DNA from 2 places in the Ruminococcus bromii genome. Region 2 is predicted to be linked to the other one. Evidence: predicted binding sites of a transcription regulator. Region 2 holds the regulator's gene; the other holds the start of a gene.
The links. Region 2 encodes HrcA, which represses chaperone genes, less so after heat shock. Its sites were predicted from a motif close to TGTTAGCACTCNNNNNNNNNGAGTGCTAACA; they were not measured.
Positions count from the first base shown of each region.

Region 1 (3,420 bases), 800 kb from region 2:
CATTGTGTATGGGATGCATGCAGGAAATAGGTGACAATAAGATTTGCCCGTCCTGCGGATTTGATACAACAGAAAAACAGCAGGCTCCTTTTTTACCGTACGGAACTATTCTTCAAAACCGCTATATTGTCGGTGCAGGAATTGATACCAACGGTGAAAGCACGCGCTATATTAGCCACGACAAACAGACAGGTGACATCGTAATCATCTGTGAATTTCTTCCCATCGGACTTTTTTCCCGTGACGAGGGAACTGCAGAGGTTAAAATTAACTATGAAAATCGTCTGGTTTATAATAAGCTCAAAGATGATTTTCTCAACTATTATAAAATTCTTTCCGAGCTTCGTGAATTGTCTGCTCTTATGAATGTTCACAACATTTTTGAAGAGAACAACACGGTTTATGTTGTTGAGGAAAACGAGGATCTCATTCCTTTTGAAGAGTATGTTGAACGCAGTAACGGTCATCTTGAGTGGGATATTGCACGACCGCTTTTTATGCCTGTAATTTCCGCTCTTGAAGCTCTTCATAAGAGAGGCGTCGGTCACTATGCAATCGCGCCTAAAAATATGTATATAACGGCAACGGGTAAGGTTAAGATTTCCGGATTTGCATCTGAAAATGAACGCAAAAGAGGTACGCCTCTTAAATCACAGCTTTTCTCGGGAAGTGCTGCTCCCGAACAGTACGATGACAATTTTCCGCTTGACGATATTACCGATATTTACGGCTTTTGTGCAACGCTTTTCTATGCGCTTACAGGTCATATGCCAAAGAGTGCCGTTGAGCGCCGTAAGGACAGCAGACTTCTTATGAGCACAACAACCGTAAAGCGGCTCCCACCGCATGTTGTTTCGGCTCTTGCAAACGGCTTGCAGGTTGAAAGAGAAAACCGTATCACAGATTTTGACGAGCTTCGTTCTCAGCTTTCCGTTGCCCATACAGCAAAGGCAATTCAGGATGAAATCTCAAGAACCGCAAGTATGAATCTCTCAAAGAACGAGCGTAAGCGCAAAACCTCTAACGGTATGTCGCACGCGTCAATAATTATTATTGCTGCCGCTGTAACAGTCCTTGTTCTCGGTATCGCAGGCGTATTTTGGCTGATGCAGAACCCTCTTGCCGGAATGTTTGCTAACAATACCGACGCAAGCGTAAGCTCTACTCAGAGTACCGAGTGGACAGGTGCAACAATTCCGAACTATGTGGGAATGACATATGAAGATGCCGTAAAGAGTGCCGAAGGCAACAGTAATATCACAATTTACAGAACGCTTAACGACGAATACAGTGATGACTATGCAGAGGGTAAGATTATGTCGCAGTCACCTGCCGCAGGCTCAAAAATTACGCAGGAAGATTCGGTTGTAGTAAGTATCTGCGTAAGCAAGGGTTCACAGATGAGAACTCTCCCAAAGGTTGAGGGCGAAAAGCTTGATTCCGTAGCGTCGGACATTGCCGCTCAGGGACTTCTTGCAACTGCAGAGTATGAGTACAGTGACAAGGTTGCCGAGGGCAGAGTTATCCGCTATAAGGAACATGTTGAGGGTGATACTCTTGAATACGGTTCAACTGTAATTCTCATTGTCAGCAAAGGCAAAGAACAGACAAATACGCAATCATCAAACTGATTAACTAAACAACATAGCTTTTAAGACGGACTTTTTCGGTTCGTCTTATTTTTTTTGATAAAACGAGAATTATTATTAAATATCGTAATATGCCCGATAAAAATCACATTATAAAAATTTTCAGAAAACTGTCACAAAATAAAGGTCAAAAATAGTCAAATTTCTCTTGACATTTTTTGAAAATGGTATAAAATATAATTAGCACTCAGGAAACAAGAGTGCTAACCAATTGAAATGCAATTTATAAATTTTTACAGGAGGCTGTATTTATGACAATCAAACCATTACTCGACAGAGTCGTTTTAAAAGTTGAAGAAGCTGAGGAGAAAACAAAGAGCGGCATCATTCTTTCATCTGCTGCTCAGGAAAAGCCACAGTTCGCATCCGTTGTTGCTGTTGGCCCCGGCGGTGTCGTTGACGGCAAGGAAGTAAAAATGTATGTCAGCGTTGGCGATAAGGTAATCGCAAGCAAATATGCAGGCACACAGGTAAAGATTGACGGCGAAGAGTACACAATCGTGAACCAGTCAGACATACTCGCAACTCTTGAATAATTAACTGTTAAATATACGGAGGTAATTTACAATGGCTAAACAAATCGCATACGGCGAAGAGGCAAGAAAGGCTTTAATGAAAGGTATCGACCAGCTCGCAGATACCGTAAAAATCACACTCGGTCCTAAGGGCAGAAATGTTGTTCTTGACAAAAAGTTCGGTGCTCCGCTCATCACAAATGACGGTGTAACAATTGCAAAGGAAATTGAGCTTGAAGATCCTTTTGAAAATATGGGTGCTCAGCTTGTAAAGGAAGTTTCTATCAAGACTAACGATATCGCAGGCGACGGCACTACAACAGCTACACTTCTTGCTCAGGCTCTTATCAGAGAGGGTATGAAGAATGTAACTGCAGGCGCTAACCCAATGGTACTTAAAAAGGGTATTGCAGACGCTGTAAATGTTGCAGTTGAGGCTGTAAAGAAAAACAGCAAGCAGGTATCGGGTACAGACGATATCGCAAGAGTTGCCACAGTTTCATCACAGGATGAATTTATCGGTAAGCTCATTGCAGAGGCTATGGAAAAGGTTACAACAGACGGTGTTATCACAGTTGAGGAGTCAAAGACAGCCGAAACATACAGTGAGGTTGTTGAGGGTATGATGTTCGACAGAGGTTACATCGCTCCTTATATGGTTACTGATACAGATAAGATGGTTGCAGAGCTTGACAATCCGCTTATCCTCATTACAGACAAGAAGATTTCAACTACACAGGAAATTTTACCGCTTCTTGAGCAGATTGTTCAGATGGGCAAGAAGCTCCTTATCATTGCCGAAGATGTTGAGGGCGAGGCTCTTACAACTCTCGTACTTAACAAACTCAGAGGCACATTCACTTGTGTTGCAGTAAAGGCTCCGGGCTTTGGCGACAGAAGAAAAGAAATGCTTCAGGATATTGCAACTCTCACAGGCGGTACTGTAATCACGTCCGACCTCGGTCTTGAACTCAAGGATACAACAGTTGACCAGCTCGGTACTGCCCGTCAGGTTAAGATTGAAAAGGAAAACACAATCATTGTTGACGGTGCAGGCGATAAAGAAGCTATCAAGGGCAGAGTTGCTCAGATCAGACAGCAGATTGAAACAACAACATCTGACTTTGACCGTGAAAAGCTTCAGGAGCGTCTTGCAAAGCTCGCAGGCGGCGTAGCAGTTATCAAGGTTGGTGCTGCAACAGAAGTTGAAATGAAAGAAAAGAAGCTCCGTATTGAGGATGCTCTTGCCGCTACAA
Region 1 covers NZ_CAKMVP010000003.1:723,711-727,130, reverse strand. The annotation lists gene QDI94_RS03705 (PASTA domain-containing protein) at 18-1,631, shown strand; gene QDI94_RS03700 (co-chaperone GroES) at 1,901-2,185, shown strand; gene groL (chaperonin GroEL) at 2,217-3,420, shown strand, end outside.
Region 1: a site for HrcA is predicted at 1,828-1,858, ahead of QDI94_RS03700 (co-chaperone GroES). Genes of this name have one in related genera too.

Region 2 (3,420 bases):
TAAGCTTCTGAAGAATCATTGCTGAAATCTCCTGTGGAGTGTAGCTCTTGCCGTCAATTGTTACCTTGTGAGCAGTACCCATTTCTCTCTTGATTGATGCAACTGTTCTGTCAGGGTTTGTGATAGCCTGACGCTTGGCAACCTGACCGACCATTCTTTCACCGTCTTTTGAAAAAGCAACAACAGACGGAGTTGTTCTTGCGCCTTCTGCGTTAGCGATAACTACAGGCTCGCCGCCTTCGATAACTGCTACGCATGAGTTTGTTGTACCTAAATCTATACCTATTGTCTTAGCCATGATAAATTCCTCCAATTGAATTTTTAATTGTTTTTGTTTGTGTGTTTTCTGCTGAATATTTATATATGAAATCAGTCACAGTTGGCAACCTGTACCATTGCGTGACGGATAATTTTGTCACCGATTTTGTAACCCGTCTGATAAACGGCTGCGATTGTGTCGGCACCGAGGTTTTCGTCTTCAATCTTTGAAACCGCATTGTGCAGATTCGGATCAAACGCGTCGCCTGCTTTGCCGTAGGACTCAATCTTTAACTTTTCAAAGCTCTTTGCAAGCTGATTTGAAATAAGCTCAATACCCTTGATGATGTCGGGATCGGCATCTTTCAGATTTGCAAGAGCAAGCGTTACACTGTCTGCAACGGGGAGAAGCTCGATACAAGCCTTTGAAGTTGCATCGTCATAGATTGAAAGCTTTTCGTTTGCCGTTCTTTTGCGGTAATTGTCGTACTCGGCGGCAAGTCGCATATACTTATCCTTCTGTGCCGAAAGCTCATCTTCAAGAGCCTTGATTTTGTCTGCATTTTCATCCTTTGCAGGCTCTTCGGTATTTTCAGCCCTAGTTTCTTCTGCGACTGTTTCTTCGGAAACCTTTTTTTCTTCGGTTTTCTCGGATTTTTTCTTAGTCATCTTTATCCTCCTTCAAGGATTTTTATTTATCATATTTCTATCAGCTCATCAATGAGAGTGCTAACGCTGTCGGACACACATTCAAGAATTGAAATTGCTCTTGCGTAGTCCGTTCTCACGGGTGCTATCACCGCAAGCACACCTGACGGATTGCCGTCAAGTCGGTATCGTGCGGAGATTACCGCACTCCCTGCAAGCTCTGTTCTGCTGTTTTCGCCGCCTATGCTGACGGAGGTGTCAAGCGGAAGATTTTCAAGCATTTCCGCAAGGTCGTGTCTGTTGTTCAGAAACTCCATAACATTTCGTGCGTTAAGAAAATTGACATCGGACATAAACAACGGCTTTGTCACACCGCTGAGATAAACGCTGACTTCCTTTGCCGTTTCACAGGCCTCCATAATTGCCACAAGCACTCCCGGGGTAAACATTGAAAGCTCACCGAGCCTTGCCGCCGCTGTTTGAATGAACGGTCGGTTGACCGATGAAAGCTTCATTCCCGAAAAGATTTCATTGAATGCTTTGTCAAACACGGTCAAAAGTTCGGGGTTCAAAAGGAAATCGCAACGAAACAGCTTTGTTTTTATGATTCCGTTTGAGGCAATCACAACAGCCATTGCCGTGTGCGAACCTGTCTGAACAAATCTTATTCTGTGGATTCTGCTTTCCTCGCCCGAAGGTGTTGTTGTTACCGCCGTGCAGCCTGTCAGCCTTGAAATAACGCCGCTCGCCTCTTTGAGAATACTCTCGGGGGAATCTGCACTTTTATAAAGCTCGGATTCAACATATTCCCGTCCGCCTTGGGTTACGGGGGTAATTTTCATCAGATTGTCGATGTAGTATCTGTAACCCTGCAGCGTTGGAATTCGTCCTGCCGAGGTGTGCGGCTGAACCAAGTAGCCTTTATTTGTAAGGTCTGCAAGGTCATTTCGCACCGTTGCCGATGAAACCTCAAGTCCCGTTTCGTTAATCAACGCTTTTGAACCAATCGGCTCGCCTGTGTTGATATAGCTTTCAATTACTGCCGATAATATTTTCTTTTTTCTTTCAGCCAGCTCCATACCGTTCACCTCATTTCGTGTCGGATTTTGCTGTTTTAGCACTCTCAACGGTTGAGTGCTAATTGCTATACTCATAATATAATACCAAAGTCAGTAAAAGTCAAGCGTTTTTGAAAAATTTTTTCGTTTTCAGAAAATCATCACATAACACGGTTTGACAATGCGCAGCCGATACTCTATAATCTACTTAGCAATAATATAAGGGTGAATTTTATGGGCGAATTTCTTCAAAATATGTATGTATGGCTTTGGGCAGCTCTTGCCGTTCTTATGGTTGTCATAGGAATCAAATACCGTCATGAACACCAAGGCTTGCTCGCTGTTTTGATGGCTTTGTTCTTTATCTTTATGACCGTGTGGTACGGTCTGCGAACCTTTGCAGGCTATCCGATGTTTGAGGGTACGCTGAATATAGTCTTCCGTTGCATCCTCGGCGGTTTTCTGATTGTGCTTGGATTGATATATTGGTTCACAAGAAAAAGAAAATAAGTAAACATTACACACAAAAGAATCGGGCGGCAGAAATAAAAATTCTGCCGCCCGATTCTTTTAAATGAATAACAAATTTGTTTTACCGTCAATCAGCCGAAAGCATTTATATATATCATATATAGCAGAAGGAACAGCCGTAAAATCGGCTCAGCCTAACACACAGCACACTGCGGCTGTACTTCACAGTCCGGCTTCACGAACAGCGTGCAAGATACTCGCCGATCAGGCAGTACAGCTTGCAGTCGCCGATTTCTATTGCTCTTTCGAGAGTGTCGGTAAAATGTGTGACTTCTTCGGGAATGTCGCAGTAGAGGTACTGCTCGTTCACGGCAAAATCTTCCGCCTCTCTCGACTGAACACACACTTCGTACATTCCGTTCGGGTGCTTATAGACCTCGTAACGAAACATTCTGTCATCTGTGTACATATCGTAAATCACATAGTCACGCATTTTATCACTTCCTCTCAAATGTATTATCTTGCAGATTGCAAACAGTATTTTGTTATTTCGTTTCTAAAAACTCCTGTACTCTTTCGAAAAGGAACGGCTGAATTGTAGGGTATGTCAAATTTTTTGGTATATCGTCAAAAAGATTAATCTTTTCAATTTCAAGCGGCGGCAGTTCTTCGAAACTGCGAATTTCCGCAAAATAGAGCATTCCGTAATCCGTGAACGAATAGATGCATACGGGACAGATCTCGAAATCCTTCGCCCCTGTTTCTTCCCAAAGTTCACGCTTTGCGGTTGCTTCAATATCTTCGCCGTCCTCACGATGACCGCCCGGAATTTCATATGTATCACGATTTTTGTGTTTGCAGAAAACCCATTTTCCGTTGTATCTCGCACAAATTACGGCGTATTTCAACGGCTTGTCTGTATTAAGGCTGTAAAATTTAACTTTCATAGCTAATCCTTTTAATCAAAATATCTTACAAGCGAGAT
Region 2 covers NZ_CAKMVP010000003.1:1,527,817-1,531,236, forward strand. The annotation lists gene dnaK (molecular chaperone DnaK) at 1-298, opposite strand, end outside; gene QDI94_RS07640 (nucleotide exchange factor GrpE) at 370-927, opposite strand; gene hrcA (heat-inducible transcriptional repressor HrcA) at 957-2,060, opposite strand; gene QDI94_RS07650 (hypothetical protein) at 2,199-2,474, shown strand; gene QDI94_RS07655 (hypothetical protein) at 2,671-2,928, opposite strand; gene QDI94_RS07660 (NUDIX hydrolase) at 2,981-3,382, opposite strand; gene lexA (transcriptional repressor LexA) at 3,394-3,420, opposite strand, start outside.